DNA from 3 places in the Streptomyces sp. NPDC006296 genome. Region 1 is predicted to be linked to each of the others. Evidence: riboswitches for the same ligand, from Rfam matches in the RefSeq annotation. Region 1 holds a riboswitch; each other region holds the start of a gene.
What was found. Region 1 has a riboswitch for cobalamin ahead of ABZ172_RS02765 (ABC transporter substrate-binding protein). Riboswitches for the same ligand answer to the same signal wherever they lie in the genome.

Region 1 (6,875 bases):
CGGGCCCCGACGGCACGCGGCACCGGCTCACGGCGCGGCACGCCGTCGCCGTCTGCACCGGCAGCCGTGCCGTGGTCCCGGACCTCCCCGGCATCGCGGACGTCCGGCCCTGGACCAGCCGGGAGGCGACCAGCGCCAAGGAGGTCCCCGGCCGGCTCGTCGTCGTCGGCGGGGGAGTGGTGGGCGTGGAGATGGCCACCGTGTGGCAGGGGCTCGGCTCCGAGGTGACGATGCTGATCCGGGGCGGGCGGCTCCTGCCCAAGATGGAACCCTTCGCCGGTGAGCTCGTCGCCGAGGCACTGACCGAGGCCGGCGCGCGCATCCTGACCGGGGTCTCGGCGACCGCGGTCAGCAGGGCCGGTCACGACGGGCCGGTCACCGTCGAACTGGACAACGGGGAACGGCTGGAGACCGACGAGATCCTCTTCGCCACCGGCCGGGCCCCGCGCACCGACGACCTCGGCCTCGACACGGTCGGGCACGAACCCGGGTCCTGGCTCGGCGTCGACGACAGCTGCCGCGTCGAGGGCAGCGACTGGCTGTACGCCGTCGGCGACGTCAACCACCGCGCCCTCCTGACCCATCAGGGCAAGTACCAGGCCCGCATCGCGGGAGCCGCGATCGCGGCCCGCGCCCAGGAGACCCCGCTGCTGGAGACGGACCCGTGGGGCGCGCACGCGGCGACCGCCGACCACGCGGCCGTCCCCCAGGTCGTCTTCACCGACCCCGAGGCGGCCTCGGTCGGCCTCACCCTGGCCGAGGCGGAAGCGGCGGGCCACCGGGTCCGCGCCGTCGACCACGACCTGGCCGCGGTAGCCGGTTCCGGACTGTACGCCCAGGGCTACCGGGGCCGCGCCAGGATGGTCGTCGACCTCGACCGCGAGATCCTGCTCGGCGTCACCTTCGTGGGGCCCGGCATCGGGGAACTGCTCCACTCGGCCACGATCGCCGTCGCCGGGGAGGTCCCCCTCGAACGCCTCTGGCACGCGGTCCCGGCCTACCCGACGATCAGTGAGATCTGGCTGAGGCTGCTGGAGGCCTACCGCGGCTGAGCACCGACGGCGAAGGGCCGGGACCGTCCCCTGGGCCCCCGGCGGCCGGCCGGTCCGGGGCCGCCGGGATCGGGCCGGCCGGTCCGGTCCCGCGCTGCGGGGAGCGGCGCGGTCACCGGGGCCGAGCGGACCGGTGGCCGGCGCGGCGGCGGGCGCGCGCCCGGTGTCCGTCACCCCGGGCAGCCCCGGCGTGGTCGCCACCCGGCGGGGACGGAGGCGGCGGTCACCGGTCCGCCGGGTGAGCGCCGCCCCCGACCGGCCCACGGGCTCCGGTCGACCGCTCGACCGGACGGCCCTCATACGAGGACGGGAAGCGCCGCGAGTCCGCGGACGAGCCGGGTGTGCCGCCGCTCCAGCCCCTCGGGCGGTGCCGCGAGGCGGATCCCGGGGAACCGGGTCAGGACCGCTCGCAGGGCGATCTCCGCCTCGGCCCGGGCGAGAGGAGCGCCCACACAGCGGTGGATGCCGTGGCCGAAGCTGAGATGAGCGGCGGCGTCCCGGTCCAGGTCGAGCACGTCAGGAGAGGGGAACCGCTCCGGATCGCGGTTGGCGGCTCCCAGCGCGACCAGCACGGGGACGCCGGCCGGGATCTCGGTGGCACCGAGTGTGACGGCCTCCGTGGTGAACCGGAAGGTGGCCGTGCTGACGGGGGAGTCGAAGCGCAGCAACTCGTCCAGCGCGGCGGGGACCTCGTCCGCGTTCCTCCGGAGGCGGTCCAGCTGTGCCGGCTGCCGGAGCAGCGCCAGGAGGGCGTTACCGAGGAGGCCGGTGGTGGTCTCGTGCCCGGCCACGAACAGCAGCACCGCGAAAGAGACGAGTTCTTCCTCGCTCAGACGATCGTCTCCGTCCCGGGCCGCGACGAGCCGGTCGAGCAGAGAGTGACCGGGGGACAGGCGCTTGGCGGCGATGAGACGCGTCATGTGGCCGGCCAGCGCATGCGAGGCCGCGTCGGCGAGGCCGGGCCTCCCCGACGCGAACAACTCGCCGGACCAGCGCCGGACATCGGAGCGGTGGTCCTCCGGCACTCCGAGCAGCTCACAGATCACGAGGACCGGCAGGGGAACCGCGAGGGCGTCCATGAAGTCCAACCGCTCACCGACGGGCCACCGGTCCAGCAGCTCCCCGGTGACCCGGGCGATGAAGGGACGGAGCTCCGTGACGGCTCCGGTCGTGAACGCCGCGGTCACCAGCCTGCGCAGCCGAGTGTGCCGGGGCGGATCGGCGGCCAGCATGGTGTGCGCCACCGCGGGATGCAGCCGACGCGGTGACTCCTTGCCGCTGAAGAACACCCCGGTGTCCTTCGAGAGCCCGGGGTGGGCGAGGGCTTCCCGGGCTTCCGCGTAGCCGGTGACCAGGTAGCCGGTACGCCCACCGGAGCCTGTGGCCACGGACTGCACCGGACAGGCGGACCGCATGGCCGCGTACGTCGGATACGGGTCCTGGAGGAAGCGGGGATCCTGCGTCGGGTCGGTCATGCTCCCAGGCTCCGGTCCGTCCGTGTCGGGCGTCGTCTCCGACACGCCCGACACGGACGACGCAGGCACGAGTGACCGGGAGAGGCCGCTCCGTGGCCGACTGCAAGCCCTCCGCAGGGCCGTCTCCGGCCTCGGCGGGGCGGCCCGTCCTCGTCGCTCCCTCCCTGTGCGGGACGGCTGTTCAGCGCAGCGCCGCCACCAGCGCGTCGCCCGCCGAGCACCAGATCTGCCGTGCCTCGGTGAAGCCCTGTTCCCGCAGAGTGGTGAGGTGCCAGTCGGTGGCCGTGGGGCGGTCGCGCTCCACCGGCGAGGGCCGGCGCTCGCGCGGGTCGCCCAGCAGGGCGAAGCGGCGCGACGCATGCGCGGCGAGAGTGGGGTCGTCGGCCACCCGGCTCCACCAGTCGGCCCAGTCGAGGGCGCCCTCGCTCCGCTGCCGTTCCTGCCGCCGGGTCAGCAGGGTGCCCAGAGCGGCGTTGAGGCGTGGCGCCGACGCGTCGTCCATGTGGTCCGCGTTGAGGAACACGCCGCCGTCCCGCAGGAGTCCGGCGAGAGTGCCGTAGAGGCGGCGCAGGGGTTCGGTGTCCAGCCAGTGCAGGGCGGTGGCGGTCACCACGGCGTCGAACGACCCGTGGGGGAGGCGTGCGGTCCAGTCGGGGTCGGTGAGATCGGCCTCGGCGAAGGCGACGCGCTCGTCACCGGCGAAGTGCCCGCGGGCGATGGCCAGCAGAGCCGGGTCGATGTCGACGCACACGGTGCGCGCTCCCGGGAGTGCGCGCAACACCCGGTCGGAGATGCTGCCGGTGCCGCAGGCGAGGTCGAGAACGAGCGGGGTGCGGCCCGCGACCGCCTCGACGGCGTCGGTCATGACGCGGAACCGCTCCTCCCGGTCCGGCATGTACCACTCCTGCTGTCGATCCCAACTCGTCTGCCAGTGCTGCCAGTCGGTCGTGCCCGAGGCGCTGGTGGTCATGGGGGAGGGGTTCCTTTCGCCGAATCCGGACGGGGCTGGTTCGCGGGTCTCCTTCGGACGATCGCCCAGAACCATGGGCTACGCATCGAACAAGTAGGTGCAAGGTATGCGCAAGAGGGCCGAGTGTGCAGTTGGCCACCCGGGCGGCACCGCCGTCGGGCATAATGCGCGGCGTACACAGGAGCGACGGGAACCAGGAAGCCGGTGCGAGTCCGGCGCGGTCCCGCCACTGTGACCGGGGAGCGAACCCCACACGCCACGGCCGTCCGGCCGGAAGGCGGGGTGAGTGCCGATCCGGCAGCCAGGAGACTGGCCCGTCGCTCTCACCGACCGTCCGGGGCGTGGACTCCCCAGGAGGAGGCTCGTCATGTACGTCGCGGACCGGCGTACGGCCGGCGCGCCGACCGGCCCTGGGCCACGTCCGGCGACCAGGGGAAGGTCCCGCACACCATGACATCCTCCTTCGCGCGCCGCCGTCTGCTCACCGCGGCGGGCGGCCTCGGCGCCGGCGCCGTCCTCGCGGGCTGCTCCTCCGGCGGCGGTGACGGACCGTCGGACACCCGCCGGCTGCGGGCCGCCTTCAGCGCGGGCGGATCGCAGGAGACCCTCGACCCGCACCGGGCCCCGCTCTTCGTCGACCAGGCCCGTGCCAAGGCGCTGTACGACAGCGTGCTGACGTACACGGATGACATGTCCGTGCAGGCCCGGCTCGCCGAGAGCTGGGAGAGCGACCGGTCCGGCAGCCGGTGGACCGTGCGGCTCCGCTCCGACGCCCGCTTCCACGACGGCGGTCGGGTCACCGCGGCGGACGTCCTGTGGAACTACCGCCGCATCGCCGACCCCGCCACCGGCGCCGCCGCCCAGCAGCTCTTCTCCGGCGTCGACTTCGGGGCGAGCGCGGCGAAGGGACGCGACCTCACCCTGGTCCTCCGGGAACCCGACTTCGAGTTCCCCGCGGCCCTCGGAGCCCCCGGCACCGAGATAGTCCCGAAGGGCACCGAGGACTTCGGCGCCCCCGTCGGCTCCGGCCCCTTCCGGTACCGCTCGTTCGAGCCGGGCGGCAACGCCCTGTTCAGCGCCTGGGCCGACCACTGGGACGGCGGCCCGCGGATCGAGGAACTGGAGTTCGTGCCCGTCAACGACGAACGGGCCCGGCTCAACGCCCTGTTGTCCGGCCAGGTGCACTACGCCCACGATCTCACCGCGGCCTCCGCGAGCCGGGTGGCCGGCCGTGACGGGCTCGCCGTGCTGCGCAGCAGGCTCAGCACGATGCAGGCGATCCTGCTGCGGCTGTCCCGCGCCCCGTTCGACGACGCCCGGCTTGTGCAGGCGTTCACGCTCGGGCTCGACCGGGACCGCCTCGTCGAGGTCGCTCTCTCCGGACACGGCACCCCGGGCAGCGACCTCTTCGGGATGGGGCTGCGCGCCTACCCCGACGGCCTGCCCGCCCGGGAACGCGATGTCGACCGGGCCCGGTCCCTGGTCGAGGCGGCGGGGGCGGGCGGGCTCGCCGTCGCGCTGGAGACCAGCGACGCCGACCCCACCTGGAGCAACGCCTCCACCCTCATCGCCGACCAGCTGAACGACATCGGCCTGAAGGTCGCCCCGCACGTGCGTTCGGCCGCCACCTACTTCGGTGAGGTGAAGACCAAGGGCGTCGCCCTCCACAGCCGCACAGCCACCTTGCCCATCGTCACCCACCTGCGGTCCCGGCTGCGTGGCGGAGCCGCCAACAACCTCACGGGATACGAGGACGCCGCCTTCGACCGCCTGCTCGCCCAGGCCACCGCCACCCGTGACGAGAAGACACGCCTCGAACTCCTGGACCGCGCCCAGCGCCGCGCCCGGGACCGCGACGGCCAGCTCGTATGGGCCTTCAGCGACTGGAACATCGGCCACCGCGACACCGTCACCGGCCTCCGGGCCGCTCCGCCCAACTCCTGCGACTGGGCCCGGTTCGACCGGGTCCGGCTGAGCTGACGGGCCCCTCGCAGGTGACTCCGCACGAAGACCGGTGGCGAGGGAAGCCGGTCGTCGACCCGCCCTCGCGGCCCGCGCCGACGCGGCGGCTCCCGGGGACCGCCCGGTACGCGCTGATCAGGATCGCGACGGCACTGCTCCAGACGGCCTTCGTCCTGGTCGCGGTGTTCACGCTGACCTCACTGCTGCCGGGGGACAGCGTGGACGCCGTCCTCGGGGAGCAGGGGACCCCCGAACAGCAGCGCCTGGCCCGTGCCGACCTCGGGCTGGACGAACCCGTCGGGACCCGCTTCGTGCACTGGGTCACCGACGTGGGCCGGGCGGACCTGGGGACGTCCTCGGTCACCGGCCTGCCCGTCACCGACGAGATCGCCGGCCGGTTCGCCGCGACCGCGGTCCTGGCGGGCGCGGCGCTGGCGATCCTCGTCCCCCTCGCGCTCGCGCTGGGCGTCCTGACGGGGCTGCGGGAGGGCTCCGTCGGCGACCGCGTGCTCAACGCCTCGGCCCTCGCGCTGCACGCCGTACCGGAGTTCGTCCTCGGCCTGCTGCTGACCGCCTGGCTCAGTGTGGGCCTCGGACTGCTCCCCGCCACCTCCGCAGGGCTGCGCGGCGCCGAGATCCTCACCGACCCCGCCGCCCTCGTCCTGCCGGTGGGGGTGCTCATCGCGCGTCAACTGTGCGATCTCGCGCGGCAGATACGCATCGGCGTGGCCGCGCAGGTGGCGGGCCCGGCCGTCCGGCACCTGCGTCTGCTCGGCCTCCCCGAGCGCACCGTCGTCCTGCGACACGTCCTGCCCGGCTGTCTCGCTCCCGCCGTGCAGCAACTGGCGCGCTGCGTCGACGGACTTCTCGGCGGCACCGTCATCGTCGAATCGCTGTTCGCCGTCGGCGGCCTCGGCACTGGATTCGTCGAGTCCGTGCAGGACCGCGACATTCCGGCCGTCCAGGGGTACGCCCTGCTCTTCGCCGTGACCGCGCTGACCGTCAGTCTTCTCGCCGACCTGGCCGTGGCCCGGCTGACACCCCAGCGGGAGGGACGCGCGTGACCCACCCCTCGTCCGGCACCGGCAGCCGCTCCCGCCTCTTCGACGGCATCCGCCGGAGCGTTCCCGTCCTGCTGCTCGGACTGCCTGTGGCACTCGCCCTCGGCGGGCCGTACGTCGCCGGCTCCACCCGGCCCGACTCCGCCGCGCTGCTGCCCCCCGGCGGAGAACACCTCCTGGGCACCGACGTCCTGGGCCGTGACGTCCTCGCACTCGTGCTCAGCGGCGGACGGTCCGTGCTGATCATGACCTCGGCCGCACTCCTGACCGCCGGTGTGCTCGGGCTGCTGCTCGGCCTGTTCGCCGCCGGCAGCCGCCGCGCCGCCGACGAGACGGTCATGCGGGGCCTGGACGT
Region 2 (6,875 bases), on a different contig from region 1:
CGTCCTCTCCTCGATCGGGATCTTCCCGGTCCAGCCGGGGACCGACACCTGGGGCCTGTCGACGCCCGTGTTCGAGCGGGTGGACCTCACCCTCGACCGGCGGTACTACCCCAGGGGCGGCCTGACCGTGAAGGCGCCCGGCACCTCCGACACGGCGCGCTACATCACGTCCGCGCGCACCGACGGGACGGACTGGGCGAAGACGTACCTGACCACCGAGGACATCCGCCGCACCGGGGACCTGTCCTTCGAGGTCGGCACGGCACCCTCGGGATGGGGCACCTCCGCGGACGCCGCCCCGCCGGCCCTGCGGTGACCCGCTGAACGACCCTGCCGCGCACCGGACCCGCCCCCTCGGCCGAGAGGGCGGGTCCGCACCCGTCAGGTCGCCGACAGCTCGTCGCGGACGACGCGGGCCGCGGCCACCAGGTTCTCCAGCGAGGCGCGGGTCTCCGCCCAGCCCCGGGTCTTGAGCCCGCAGTCCGGGTTGGCCCACAGGCGCTCGGCGGGGATCGACTCCAGGGCCCTGCGGAGCAGTGCGGCGGTCTCCTCGACGCCCGGGACGCGGGGCGAGTGGATGTCGTACACGCCGGGTCCCGCCGCGCGCGGGTAGCCGTGGTCCGCCAGTTCGCGGGCCACCTGCAGGTGGGACCGGGCGGCCTCCAGGCTGATCACGTCGGCGTCGAGGTCGTCGATCGCCCGGACGACGTCCCCGAACTCGGCGTAGCACATGTGGGTGTGGATCTGCGTGTCCGGCCGCACCCCGCTCGTGGTGAGCCGGAACGCCTCGGTCGCCCAGGCCAGATAGGCCGGGTGGTCGGCGGCGCGCAGCGGCAGCGTCTCGCGCAGGGCCGGCTCGTCCACCTGGATGACCGGGGTGCCTGCCTCCTCCAGGTCCCGCACCTCGTCCCGCAGGGCGAGGGCGACCTGCCGCGCGGTGTCGCCGAGCGGCTGGTCGTCACGGACGAAGGACCAGGCGAGCATGGTGACCGGGCCGGTGAGCATGCCCTTGACCGGGCGGCCGGTCAGCGACCGGGCGTACGAGGTCCAGCGCACCGTCATCGGGTCCGGACGGGAGATGTCGCCGGCCAGCACCGGCGGACGCACGTACCGGGTGCCGTAGGACTGCACCCACCCGTGCCGCGTGGCGAGGTACCCCGACAGCTGCTCCGCGAAGTACTGCACCATGTCGTTGCGTTCGGCCTCGCCGTGCACGAGGACGTCGAGGCCGGCCTTCTCCTGGAAGGAGACCACCTCGGCGATCTCCGCCTCGATCCGTTCCTCGTACGCGGCCGCACCGAGCCGTCCGGAGCGCAGCCCGGCGCGGGCGGTGCGCAGTTCGCCGGTCTGCGGGAAGGAGCCGATGGTGGTGGTCGGCAGCAGCGGCAGCCCGAGGCGGGCGCGTTGGGCCGCGGCGCGTTCTCCGTACGCGTGCGAGCGGCGGGCGTCGGCGGCGGTGACGGCGTCCGCCCTGCTCTGCACGAGCGGGTCGTAGGTGACCGGGGAGTCGGCGCGGGAGGCGAGGTCCGCCTGGTTGGCGGCCAGCTCCGCGGCGACGGCGTCGGTGCCCTCGGCGAGCGCCCGGGCCAGCGTGACGATCTCCCCGGTCTTCTGCCGGGCGAAGGCGAGCCAGCGGAGGATCTCGGGATCGATGTCCCGCTCGGCGGCGGCGTCCAGCGGCACGTGCAGCAGGGAGCAGGAGGCGGCCACGTCGACCCGGTCGGCGAGTCCGAGCAGGGTGGCCAGCGTCGCCAGCGCCTTCTCGTGGTCGTTGATCCAGACGTTGCGGCCGTTGACGACCCCGGCGACCAGCCGCCTGCCGGGCAGCCCGCCGACGGCCGCCAGGGCCTCCAGGTTCGCGGCGCCGGTCTCCGTGAAGTCGATCGCCAGTCCCTCCACCGGCGCCTCGGCCAGGACGGGCAGGGCCTCACCGAGGCGGCCGAAGTAGGTGGCGACGAGCAGGCGGGGGCGGTCGGTGAGGGCGCCGAGGTCGCGGTAGCCGCGCCGGGTGGCGTCCAGTTCGGCGGGAGTGCGGTCCTGGACGAGCGCCGGCTCGTCTAGCTGGACCCACTCGGCCCCGGCCGCGCGCAGATCGGCCAAGACCTCGGCGTACACCGGCAGCAGCCGGTCCAGGAGCGTGAGCGGATCGAAGTCCGCGGCGACCCCGGGGGCGGCCTTGGCGAGGAGCAGATAGGTCACCGGGCCGAGGAGCACGGGCCGGGCGGCGAGCCCCAGGGCGGCGGCCTCCCGGAGCTCGGCGACCTGCTTCGCGGAGTCCGCCGTGAAGACGGTGTCCGGTCCCAGCTCCGGGACCAGGTAGTGGTAGTTGGTGTCGAACCACTTCGTCATCTCCAGCGGAGCGGCGTCCTGGGTGCCGCGCGCCATCGCGAAGTAGCCGTCGAGCGGATCGGCGGCGACCGCCTCCCGGTGGCGCTCCGGGACGGCGCCCACCATGACGCTGGTGTCCAGCACGTGGTCGTAGTAGGAGAAGTCGCCGGTCGGCACCTCGCCGATCCCGGCGCCGCTCAGCTGCCGCCAGTTGTCGCGGCGCAGTCCGGCACCGGTGGCGTGCAGGGCGTCGGCGGTGACCCGGCCCTTCCAGTAGCCCTCGACGGCCTTCTTCAGTTCCCGGTTCCGTCCCTGCCGGGGGTAGCCGTACACAGTGGACCGCGCTGCCGCGGTCGCGTGCTCGGTGGTCACGGAGATCTCCTTCGCGAGATGAATCCCTGAGATCCCGGGGACGGGACGAGGGCGCGAAGGGATGACGTACCGGGCGGAGGGCGCCGTACGACGCTGGCATCCGCCTGGTATGTACGCCGACCCGCCCACGAGGTCACCGGGATGTCCGCACACGGTCGGTCCGCGCGCGGGCAGGTGGCAGGTCTTCGGACTCGCGGGCGCACCCTCGAAGAGGACACCTAGTGGCCGTCGCTTCCCAGGTCCGGTTCGTCGGACCCAGTGCGTATGACGGCGGTCGTTCCCGCTCACCGCTGCGGGGCAGTCCCGGATTCCCACCGGGTTCCCTCTTGCGACGCATCCCGCCTGGCGGACGGGGCGAACCAGCTGCACGCACCAGCATAGGGCCGCCGGGGGGTGCGCCGGGTCCGATCCGGCCACGCGGACGGCGGAGCGCCGGCCGCGTGCCCGGTCACTCCGCCGCTGTCGGGTTCCCGCGCCGGCCGGCGTGGAAGCGGGCCTTCTTCTGACGGTTCCCGCACGTGTTCATGTCGCACCATCTGCGGGTGCGGCTCCGGCTGATGTCGAAGAAGGCGGCCCGGCAGGTCGGCGACGCGCAGAGGGCCAGCCTCCCGTCCCGTTCGCCCGCGACGACGCCGACCGCGTCGGCGGCGATCACACCGAGGGCGTCCTCGACGCCGGTGGACGGGCCGAGCAGCCAGCGCCGCTCACCCCCCGGCGTCAGGACCGCCGCGGCGCGGCCCCGGGCACTGCGGTCGTTGATGACGCGGACGGCGGAGGCGGGCAGCACCTCCTGGACGGCGGCCGCCGTCGCGACGGCGTGCACGGCCTCCCTCAGTTCCCGTGCGAGGTCGAGCTGGGCGGGGGTGCAGGAGTCCACGGCGAGGCCGCTCACCGCCAGCCAGTCGACGAGCCGTTGCGGTGTGGGGATGCGCTCCACCGGGGTGCCGTGACGCTCCGACAGCGTCCCCGTGAAGCTGGTCGCCAGCACGGCGCCGAGGCGGAAGTCGGGGGACGCGGCGGACATGGAACCACCTTAGCCGGTTGCGACGTGACTCGGGAGACTGCTAGAACCGTCAATGCCGGTTCTCGACACCCCGGTCCCGGTTCCCCGACGGCCAGGAGGTCCCGTGCCCCGTCCGACCGCCGACGTGCACCCGTACGAACCCCGTGCGACCGACGCCGAACTCGACGACCTGCGCGCGCGACTGGCCGCGGCGCGCCTCCCGGAGGCCGAGACGGTCCGGGGCGCCGCGCCCGGCCCCGGCCGATGGGGGCAGGGCGTCCCCCTCGCCGACCTCGTCCGGGTCGTGGACCACTGGCGCACCGACTACGACTGGCGGTCGTTCGAGGACCGCCTGCACCGCATCGGCCAGTTCCGGACGGTGATCGACGGTCTCGGGATCCACTTCCTGCACCGCCGGTCCGCGCGCGCGGACGCCACCCCGCTGGTCCTGACGCACGGCTGGCCGGGGAGCGTGGCCGAGTTCGTCGACGTGGTGGACGAGCTGGCGGATCCGGCGGACGCGGCCGCGCCCGCGTTCCACGTGGTGGTTCCCTCGCTGCCGGGCTTCGGTCACAGCGACAGGCCGGCCACCACCGGGTGGGGGACCGAGAAGATCGCGGCCGCGTGGGTGGAGCTGATGGGGCGGCTCGGCCACCGCAGGTTCCTGGCCCACGGCGGTGACTGGGGAGGCAACATCACGACGGTCCTCGGCGGCCGGTTCCCCGCGCACGTCCTCGGTGTCCACACCACGTTCGCCGAGGCGCCTCCGGGGCTGACGACGGACGGACTGACGGCGGCCGAGCGCGGATGGGCCGAGGAGACCCGGGACTTCTGGCACCACCGCGCGGCGTACGCGAAACAGCAGGCGACCCGGCCGCAGACCATCGGCTACGCGCTCGTCGACTCACCGGTCGGGCTTCTCGCCTGGATCCTCGACAAGTTCGCCGAGTGGTCGGACACCGAGGACAGCCCGTTCGAGACGATCTCCCTCGACCGGGTGCTCGACAACGTCACCCTGTACTGGCTGACGCGGACCGGCGCGTCGGCGGCCCGCCTCTACCACGAGAGCCACAACTCGCTCGATCCCGGGCTCCGGGTCGACGTGCCGTCGGCCGTCACCATGTACCCCCGCGACATCGAGAAGTGTCCGCGCCCCTGGGCGCAAGAGCGGTACCGGCGGATCGTCCGGTGGAACGCGCCCGCCGAAGGGGGACACTTCCCGTCGCTGGAGGTCCCCGGATATTTCGTCGAGGACCTGCGGCAGGGTCTCGCGGCCGTGCTGGCCGCTCGCCGCTGAGGCCCGGCGTGGCTCGGGCGCCAGGGCGAGCGGTCGACGCAGCGGCAGAGGCCGTCCGGCGCTCCGGGCCTCGCACCCCGAGGGCTGTCGCACCGCGGCCCGGCGCGATCACCCCGGGCGTCCTGCCGCCCACCGCCACGGCGCGTCCGGTGCCCGCCCGGTCCGGGCGGGCACCGGGTGTTCAACGGATGTTCAGCGGGCCAGGGCGGTGTCCAGCCACTGCAGGGCCTCCGGTGTGACCGGGTCCGTGATGTCGGCGAACTCCTCGTGCTTCTTCAGGAACTTCGCCACGTACGGGCAGACCGGGACGATCCGCCTGCCCGCTTCCCGCACCTGGCTCAGCGCCTCCTGGACGAGGACGGAGGCCAGGCCCTGCCCGGCGAAGGCGTCGTCGATCTCCGTGTGGAAGAAGACGCGCTGCCCGTCGCGGTCCCGGTAGGCGGTGAAGCCCGCCGTCACCTCACCGACCAGGATCTCGTAGCGGTGCCGGGCGTCGACGTGACGGACCAGGGGAGCGGAGGACCGGGTCATGGTGTGCTGCCTTTCGGGGGCGACGGGTTGCCACGCGGTGCGAGGGCCGCGTTCGGGAGGGCCGGAGCGGGGATGCGGTCGCCGGGGTAGCCCTCGACGTGGCCGAAGCGGTCGGAGGACGCCTCCCACTCCCGCCGGGCCTCGACGATGTCCTCGTGGCTGCGGCCCACGAAATTCCACCACATGACGATCCGTTCCTCGAACGGGGTTCCGCCCACCAGCACCGCCCGGGCGGGGGCGTCCGTCTCGTTGACCAGGGTCATCGTGCGGTTCCCGGTGCCGGTGTAGCCGAGTTCCGATCCGCGCAGCGGTGTGCCGTCCAGACGGATGCGTCCCCGGTCGACGAGGAGCCCGTGCTCGAAGGCGGGATCGATGCCGAGGGTCGTGGTCGCGTGTGGTTCGAGGACGATCTCGGCGCCGAGCAGCGGGGTGAAGGCCGGGACCGGCGACGTGTCCCCGGCCAGCGAGCCGAGGAACACCCGGATCACCGCGCCGTCCAGGTGGACCGCGCCCGGCACGTGGTGCCGGAAGTCGCGGCCGGTGTTCCGGTGCTCCTCGGGGAGGGCCACCCACAGCTGGACGCCGTGCAGGGTGGTGGTGCCCGGGGTGGAGACCTCGGTGTGGCTGATGCCGTGGCCACCGGTCATCAGATTCAGCTCACCGGGACGCACGAAGGCGTGGCTGCCCAGGCTGTCGCGGTGCTCGATCTCCCCGCTGAACAGCCAGCTGACCGTCTGCAGGCCGGTGTGCGGATGCGGCGCCACGTCCATCCCGCCCGACTCCGCCACGTCGTCCGGTCCGTAGTGGTCGATGAAGCACCAGGCCCCGATGAGTGTCCGGGCCCGCTGCGGCAGCGTGCGGCGTACGGTCATCGCCCTCGGCCCGCCCAGCGGGACGTCCCGGGGGGTGAGGATCTCGACGCCGGCCCCGGGAGCCGGCTCCCGGCCGGCGGGGTCCGTGTGCGCTGGGCTCATCCCCGGCCCTCCCGTGCGGCAAAGGTGATTTCATGTTCAACAATCATGCTTGACCTTAAGCCGCCGCCCGCCCGGGCGGCCACGGCGCGACGCGGGGCGGCACGTCCCGGTGAGGAGTCCAGGGTGAACGGTACGGAGGCGGGGCGTCCCGACGGGCGGGTCTTTGTGGACAAGCGGAGCCCGAAGGCGTTCCACGCGCTGACCGCCACGGCGGAGGCGGTGCGCACGGTCGCCCAGGAGGCCGGACTGGACCGCGTCCTGGTCGAGCTCGTCAACCTGCGGGTGTCCCAGATCAACGGCTGCGCCTACTGCCTGGACGTCCACACCAGGGCCGCCCTGCGCGAGGGCGAGACGACCCGGCGGCTGGGCG
Region 3 (6,875 bases), on a different contig from region 1:
CGGGCCGCGTACACCTTCGAGATCACCTGGACGCTGGGCCCGGTCGAGCGCACCGGGGAACCGCCCCGGCACGTCCACACCGGGTCCGTCGCCACCGCCCTGGAGCCCGGCGCCTCCACCGTCCTGGAGCTCGTCCGGTCCCTCCGGGAGGAGGCGACCGTCAGCTACGACCCCAATGTGCGGCCCGCGCTGATGGGCGACCACGCCCGCGCGGTGCGCCGGGCCGAGGACTGCGCCGCGCTCAGCGACGTCGTCAAGGCCAGCGACGAGGACCTGCGGTGGCTGTACCCCGACGAGGCACCGGAGGACGCGGCCCGGCGGTGGCTGCGGTCCGGTCCCGCGGTCGTCCTGGTCACCCGGGGCGCGGCGGGCGCGACGGCGTTCCTGCCGGACTCCTCGGTGAGCGTCGCCGCACCGCCCGTCCGGATCGCCGACACCGTCGGGGCCGGCGACGCCTTCATGTCCGGCGCCCTGGACGCCCTGGCCTCGCACGGGCTGCTCGGCGCGCCCGGCCGCGCGCGGCTGCGCACCCTGGACGCCGCGGTCCTGGACGACGTGCTGCGCCGTGCGTCGGCCTCGGCCGCGGTGACCGTCGCGCGGGCCGGCGCCCTGCCTCCCGACCGGGGCGAGCTGGACGCCGCCCTGGACGCCGGGTCCGGCCGTCACCGGCCCCCGCCGGCACCGCCGTCCGGGCGTACGCCGTGACGGTGCGGACACCTCCCCGGAGGGTGTCCTCGCCCGTACCCCGGTCGTTGATTTCGTTATGACCGTGACCCTTACCGACACCGCCCCACCGTCCACGACCGATCTTCTGACCGGCGTACTCCTCGGTCCGGACTTCCGCCGTGAACACGGCTTCTGGCAGCGGCTGATCAGCACAGAACCGTTCCGCCGTCCCGCCGGCGGGACGCCCGAGGAGCGGCTGGCCCTCGCCTACGAGCGCCTGCGGATCCTCAACCGGAGCCTCGACAGCGGAGCGCGGCTCGCGGCCGACCCGAGGGCGCTGGCCGCCCTGCACGCCTGGCTCGGCCCGGTCGACCCCGCGCTGACCACCGTGGCGGGCATCCACTACAACCTCTTCCTCGGCAGCCTCCTGGACCACGATCCGGCCGGCCGGCGCGACCTGTCGGACCACCTGGCGATGCGCAGCATCGGCACCTTCCTCTGCACGGAGGTGGCCCACGGCAACAACGCGGCGGCGATGGAGACCACGGCGACGTACGACCGGGAACGGGACGGGTTCGTCCTGCACACCCCGAACGCGGGCGCGCAGAAGTTCATGCCCAACACGAGCCCCGCGGGCGGGGCCAAGACCGGGCTGGTCGCGGCGCGCCTGGTGGCCGACGGCGCGGACCACGGGGTGCGCCTCTTCCTGGTGCCGCTCACCGACCACGAACGGGCGCTCCCCGGCGTCCGGGTGCGGCTGCTCCCCGCCCGGATGGGCAGTCCCGTGGACCACTGCCTGACCGCGTTCGACCGGCTCTTCGTGCCGCGTGACGCGCTGCTGGATCCCGACGGTGAGAGCGGCGCCCCGGGGGAGTTCAGGACGGGACCGGGGGACAGGCGCCGGCGCTTCCTGGCCTCGATCGGGCGGGTGACCCCCGGCCGGATCGCCATGAGCGCCTGCGCGGCCGGCTCGGCCCGCGCCACCCTCGCCGTGGCCGTCCGCTACGGCGGCCACCGGATGATCTCCGGCACCCGCGGCGCCCCGCCCGTCCCGGTCAACGCCCACCGGACGCACCACGGCCCGCTCGCCTCGGCGATGGCCACCGTCTTCGCCATGACCCTGCTCCACCGGCGGGCCCAGGAGCGCTGGGAGGCCTGTACGGACGAGGAGGCCAGGACCCGGGCGGGGACGCTGGTCGACGTCGCCAAGGCCTGGATCACCTGGCGTGCGCGCGAGGTCATCGTCGAGAGCCGTGAACGCTGCGGTGCGCAGGCGCTGCTGGAGAACAACGGCATGACCGAACTCGTCACGGGAGTGGAGGGGGCCATCACCGCGGAGGGCGACAACATCGCCCTCTACGCCCGGGCCGCCGCCGACATGCTCTTCGCCGCCGAACCGGGCCGCGCGGACGTCCTGCCCCCGTACACCGGCGACCTCTCCGACCCCCGCTTCCTCGGCGCACTCCTCGCCTCGGTCCAGGACATCTGGTTCGTCCGGGCCAGGGAGCGCGCCTCGCGGGCCCCCGACGCCGACGCCCTCGGACGCTGGAACGCCGTCTCGGGCCCGGCCCTGCGCGGGGTCGAGGCCTACGCCCACCGGGAGGCCGCCGCGGCCTACGCCGAGGCCCGCGCCGCACTCCCCGAGGGGGAGGCGAAACAGCGGCTGGGCGAGCTGGAGCGGCTGTTCGCCGTCGAACGGGTGGCCCGCAGCAGCGGCGACCTGCTGGCCGCCGGCCTGCTGAACGCCGATCAGGTCGGGGAGCTGGCCCACGAGGCCGAGGAACTGATCGCGGCCGTCGCCGCGCACGCCCCGCGGCTCGCCGACTCCTTCGCCCTGCCCGAGGCGCTGCTCGCCGACTGGCCGATCGCCGGTCCGGGCTACGCCGACGCCTACGACGACCCCGAGGGCCCCTGGAACTCCGCCGCGGCGGACGCCCGGTGAGCGCCCCGCGCCCGGAGCGCACGAGCTGCGGCCGGATCGCCGGACGCCTGGAGATCCTGGGCCTGCGCGCCGTCCTGCTGGCCTACTGGGGGACGACGGCTGTGCTCGCCCGCCGGGAACACCGGCCGCACACCGCCGGCGGCGAATCGGTTCACCCCGGGCGCTGACCCGTGCGGCAGCCGTCGCCGGCCGGGCGCCAGGACCGGTCCCGCCCGGCCGGCGACGGCCCCCGAGGCCGGCGACACGCCGCGTGATAGCTTGCAGGCGCCAGTCACACTCCCCAGGGAGTCAGGGAATCCGGTGCGAATCCGGAGCTGACGCGCAGCGGTGAGGGGAACGGGCGGGGCCACGGCCACTGGGACACCCTCGGGTGCACCGGGAAGGCGCCCCGTCCGGACGAACCCGAGTCCGAAGACCTGCTGGCACCCGCTTCCGCACCGGGAGCGGAACTCCGTACCGGGCTCCGCGCATGAGCCCAGAGACGCCGAGGACCTTGTGCCCCCCATAGCCAGCACCGCACGCCGAACCGCCCTGCTCGTCACGGGACTTCTGCTCCTCTCCGCCTGCGGCCCGGGCGGCGGCCCGTCCGACGGCGCCGCGCCGAAGGGCTCGGCCGACGGCTTCCCCGTGACACTCCGGAACTGCGGCCGCACGGTGACCGTCGACGCGGCGCCGCGCCACGCCGTGTCCCTCAACCAGGGGTCGACGGAGATCCTGCTCTCCCTCGGCCTCCGCGGCCGGCTCGCCGGGACCGCGAACTGGACGGACCCGGTGATGAACGGCCTGGAGAAGGACGAGGCCACGGTCCCCCGGATCGCCGAGAACCAGCCCTCCTCCGAGAAGGTCCTCGCCGCGGAACCCGACTTCGTCAGCGCGTCGTTCGAGTCGACGCTCGGCAAGGGCGGCGTGGCGCCCCGCGAGCAGTTCGAGGAGCTCGGCGTGCCGACGTACCTCTCTCCCACCGACTGCGCGGGCAAGGACAACACCGGCAGCAGCGACGGCTCCCGCACCACGCCCCTGACCATGGACGGCGTCTACGGCGAAGTGCGCGATCTGGCGAAGGTGTTCGGCGTACCCGAGCGCGGCGAGAAGCTGATCGACAGCCTCCGGGAACGCATCACGAAGGCGACCGCGGACATCGACGCCTCCGACACCACCCTGCTCTACTGGTTCGCCAACGCGGAGGCCCCCTATCTGGCGGGCTGCTGCGGCGCCCCCGGGATCATCACCGGCGAACTCGGCGCGAAGAACGTCTTCGACGACACGCACGAGGAATGGCCCCAGATCAACTGGGAGACCGTCGCCGACCGTGATCCGGACGTCCTGGTGATCGGCGACCTGACCCGCAAGTCCCAGACGGCGGAGAGCGCCGCGAAGAAGATCGAGTTCCTGGAGTCCAACCCCGCCACGAAGAACCTGGACGCCGTCCGCCACAAGCGCTACATCCTGCTCAGCGGTCAGGCCATGAACCCGACCGTCCGGACCGTGGAAGGCGTCGAGCGCGTCGCGGCGGGGCTGCGCGCGTTCGGACTGACGGGGTGACGAGGACCGAAGCCGCCCCGGACACCGCGCTCCGGCCACCGCCCCCGGCACCGCCGGCCGCCGCGCCGCGGCTCCTGCGCGACGGGCTCGTGTGGGGCGCCGGGATCGTCCTGCTGCTCCTGTCCGTCGCGGTCGCCGTGACCATCGGCCCGGCCCGGATCTCGGTCCCGGACGTGTGGTCCGCGGTGGCCGCGCACCTCGGCCTGGGCGAGGGACGGCTGACCCCCGTCCGCGACGGCATCATCTGGAACCTGCGCATGCCCCGCACCCTGCTCGCCGCGGTGTGCGGGGCCGGACTCGCGGTGTGCGGCACCGTCATGCAGTCGCTGCTCCGCAACCCGCTCGCCGACCCGTTCGTCCTCGGCGTGTCCTCGGGGGCGTCCACCGGGGCGGTCGTGGTCGTCGTCCTGGGCGTCGGCGGGGGAGCGGTGTCCGTCGCGGGCGGCGCCTTCACCGGGGCGCTGTGCTCGTTCGCCCTGGTGCTGCTGCTCAGCCACACCCTCGGCGGATCCACCGACCGGGTCGTGCTCTCCGGGGTCGCCGCCATGCAGCTGTTCTCCGCGCTCACCTCGTTCGTCGTGATGACCGCCGCCGACGCGGAACAGACCCGGGGCGTGCTGTTCTGGCTGCTCGGCTCGCTGAGCGGGGTCGGCTGGACCGATGTGGGGACCTGCGCGGCCGTGCTGGCCGCGACCCTGCTGATCTGCCTCGGCCACGCCCGCACCCTCGACGCCTTCGCCTTCGGGCAGGACGCGGCGGCCGCCCTCGGCGTGCACGTGGCCCGCACCCGGATCGTGCTGCTCTGCACGACCGCGCTGCTGACCGCCGCCCTCGTCAGCTCGGCCGGCGCCATCGGCTTCGTCGGCCTCGTCCTGCCGCACGCCGCCCGCGCCCTGACCGGAGCGGGACACCGCAGACTGCTGCCGGTGACCGCGCTCGCCGGAGCCGTCTTCCTGGTCTGGGTCGACACCCTGGCCAGGACCGTCCTCGACCCCCAGGAGGTCCCGGTCGGGGTGGTCACCTCGCTCATCGGCGTGCCCGTGTTCGTCCTGATCCTGCACCGCACCCGGAGGAGCGCATGACCCGCGACGCGCGGCGGACGGCCGTCCCCGGCGACGGCCTGCGGGCCGAACGGGTCAGCAGGGAGGCCGGCGGACGCCTCCTCCTGGACGGGGTGAGCATCGCCCCGCCGCCCGGCGCCACGGTCGGGCTCCTCGGACCCAACGGATCCGGCAAGACCACGCTGCTGCGGGTGATGGCGGGCGTGCTCACCCCCGGCACCGGAGTCGTGACCCTCGACGGCCGCACGCTCGCCGAGACCGGCCGGCGGGCCGTGGCCCGCCGTGTCGCCGTCGTCGACCAGCACGCCGTCACCCAGGTCAACCTGAGCGTCCTGGACGTCGTACGGCTCGGCCGCATCCCGCACCGGCGCGCCTGGTCCGCCTCCGGACCCGAGGACGAGGAGGCCGTGCGCGAGGCCCTGGCGCGCACCGGGCTCACGGGGCGCGCCGCGCAGTCCTGGCACACCCTGTCCGGCGGCGAGCGCCAGCGCGTCCAGATCGCCCGCGCGCTCGCCCAGCGGCCCCGCGAACTCCTGCTCGACGAACCCACCAACCACCTGGACATCCAGCACCAGCTGGAACTGCTCTCGCTGGTCGCCGAGCTCCCCGTGACCGCGGTGCTCGCGCTGCACGACCTCAACCTGGCCGCGATGTTCTGCGACCGGGTCACGGTCATGAAGGAGGGCCGGGTGGTGGCCGCCGGGACGCCCTCGGAGGTGATCACCGAGGAACTCATCGCCGACGTGTACCGGGTGCGCGCGTCGGTCGCACCGGAGGGACCCGGCGGGCGCCCCTCGGTGCGCTTCCTGCCCGGAGCGGCCGTCCCCGCATACCGGGGCAACGACGAGGGGGCGGGCCCGTGAACCTCCCGGGTCCGCCCCTCGCCGGTGTCGCACGGCCTGTCGCCGCTGTGTGAGGGGTCAGGTCAGCGACGACGTCCCTGGCCGTACTCTCCGCCCATGTCCTTGTCGCTGCCCGTGTCCTTGCCGTCCGCGTAGTCGATCTTCTCCTTGCGGAGCTCCGCGGACACTTCCTTCTGCTCGGTGACCTTGCTGGTCTCGAGGCGGACCCGTTCCACGGGGACCGCCTCCTTGTGGACGGTGGCTCGTTCGGCGTGCAGGGTGACCTCGACGTCCTGTTCGCCGAGCTCGCTCCGCGCGGCTCCCCGCTCGCCCGGCTGCAGGGGCTCGCGCACCACGCGCACCTCCTCGTGGGAGACCGGCACGGTCCGGGTGACGTTCTCCGTCACCACGTACTTGTGCAGGCGGGCCCTCCCGCTCTCGTACTCCTCCGTCCCGACCTGGAGCTGCTCCTCGGACCTGACCATCTCCTCCCGGCCGGTGCCGGCGGCGGAGCGTTCGGCTCCGGCACCCGCGAGCGGCCGCGAGGCGGCGGTGGCCTCCGTGTCCCGGTGCCTGCCCGTGCCGGCACCGGCGGTGCCCATGCCGGCCGTGGTGGTGCCGGTCTCCTCGGCGCGTCCGGAGCGGGCCGTGCCGGCCGCGCCTGCCGCACCCATGGCCGCGGTGCCGGTCCCGGACGTCGTGCGTCCGTCACCGCCCGCGCCGGCCTCGGCGGTCCCCTTCCTGGTCATCCCGTAGTGCCGGTAGAGCTCCTGCTCCTCCGAGACGGAGAGGTGCGCGTCCGCGTCCACCCGGGGAGCGTCC

Region 2: another riboswitch for cobalamin. It lies ahead of metE (5-methyltetrahydropteroyltriglutamate--homocysteine S-methyltransferase); the one in region 1 lies ahead of ABZ172_RS02765 (ABC transporter substrate-binding protein).
Region 3: another riboswitch for cobalamin. It lies ahead of ABZ172_RS11535 (ABC transporter substrate-binding protein); the one in region 1 lies ahead of ABZ172_RS02765 (ABC transporter substrate-binding protein).

The regions. Positions count from the first base shown of each region.
Region 1 covers NZ_JBEXRT010000003.1:38,047-44,921, reverse strand. Annotated here, with positions in the region: gene ABZ172_RS02780 (NAD(P)/FAD-dependent oxidoreductase) at 1-1,052, shown strand, start outside; gene ABZ172_RS02775 (cytochrome P450) at 1,349-2,527, opposite strand; gene ABZ172_RS02770 (class I SAM-dependent methyltransferase) at 2,709-3,497, opposite strand; cobalamin riboswitch at 3,689-3,809, shown strand; gene ABZ172_RS02765 (ABC transporter substrate-binding protein) at 3,948-5,477, shown strand; gene ABZ172_RS02760 (ABC transporter permease) at 5,492-6,523, shown strand; gene ABZ172_RS02755 (ATP-binding cassette domain-containing protein) at 6,520-6,875, shown strand, end outside.
Region 2 covers NZ_JBEXRT010000070.1:9,563-16,437, reverse strand. Annotated here, with positions in the region: gene ABZ172_RS29355 (GH92 family glycosyl hydrolase) at 1-316, shown strand, start outside; gene metE (5-methyltetrahydropteroyltriglutamate--homocysteine S-methyltransferase) at 382-2,700, opposite strand; cobalamin riboswitch at 2,859-3,079, opposite strand; gene ABZ172_RS29345 (CGNR zinc finger domain-containing protein) at 3,149-3,724, opposite strand; gene ABZ172_RS29340 (epoxide hydrolase family protein) at 3,828-5,000, shown strand; gene ABZ172_RS29335 (GNAT family N-acetyltransferase) at 5,193-5,531, opposite strand; gene ABZ172_RS29330 (pirin family protein) at 5,528-6,505, opposite strand; gene ABZ172_RS29325 (carboxymuconolactone decarboxylase family protein) at 6,629-6,875, shown strand, end outside.
Region 3 covers NZ_JBEXRT010000012.1:148,007-154,881, reverse strand. Annotated here, with positions in the region: gene ABZ172_RS11550 (carbohydrate kinase) at 1-705, shown strand, start outside; gene ABZ172_RS11545 (acyl-CoA dehydrogenase) at 764-2,608, shown strand; gene ABZ172_RS11540 (hypothetical protein) at 2,605-2,775, shown strand; cobalamin riboswitch at 2,860-3,047, shown strand; gene ABZ172_RS11535 (ABC transporter substrate-binding protein) at 3,104-4,150, shown strand; gene ABZ172_RS11530 (iron chelate uptake ABC transporter family permease subunit) at 4,147-5,232, shown strand; gene ABZ172_RS11525 (ABC transporter ATP-binding protein) at 5,229-6,074, shown strand; gene ABZ172_RS11520 (PRC and DUF2382 domain-containing protein) at 6,137-6,875, opposite strand, start outside.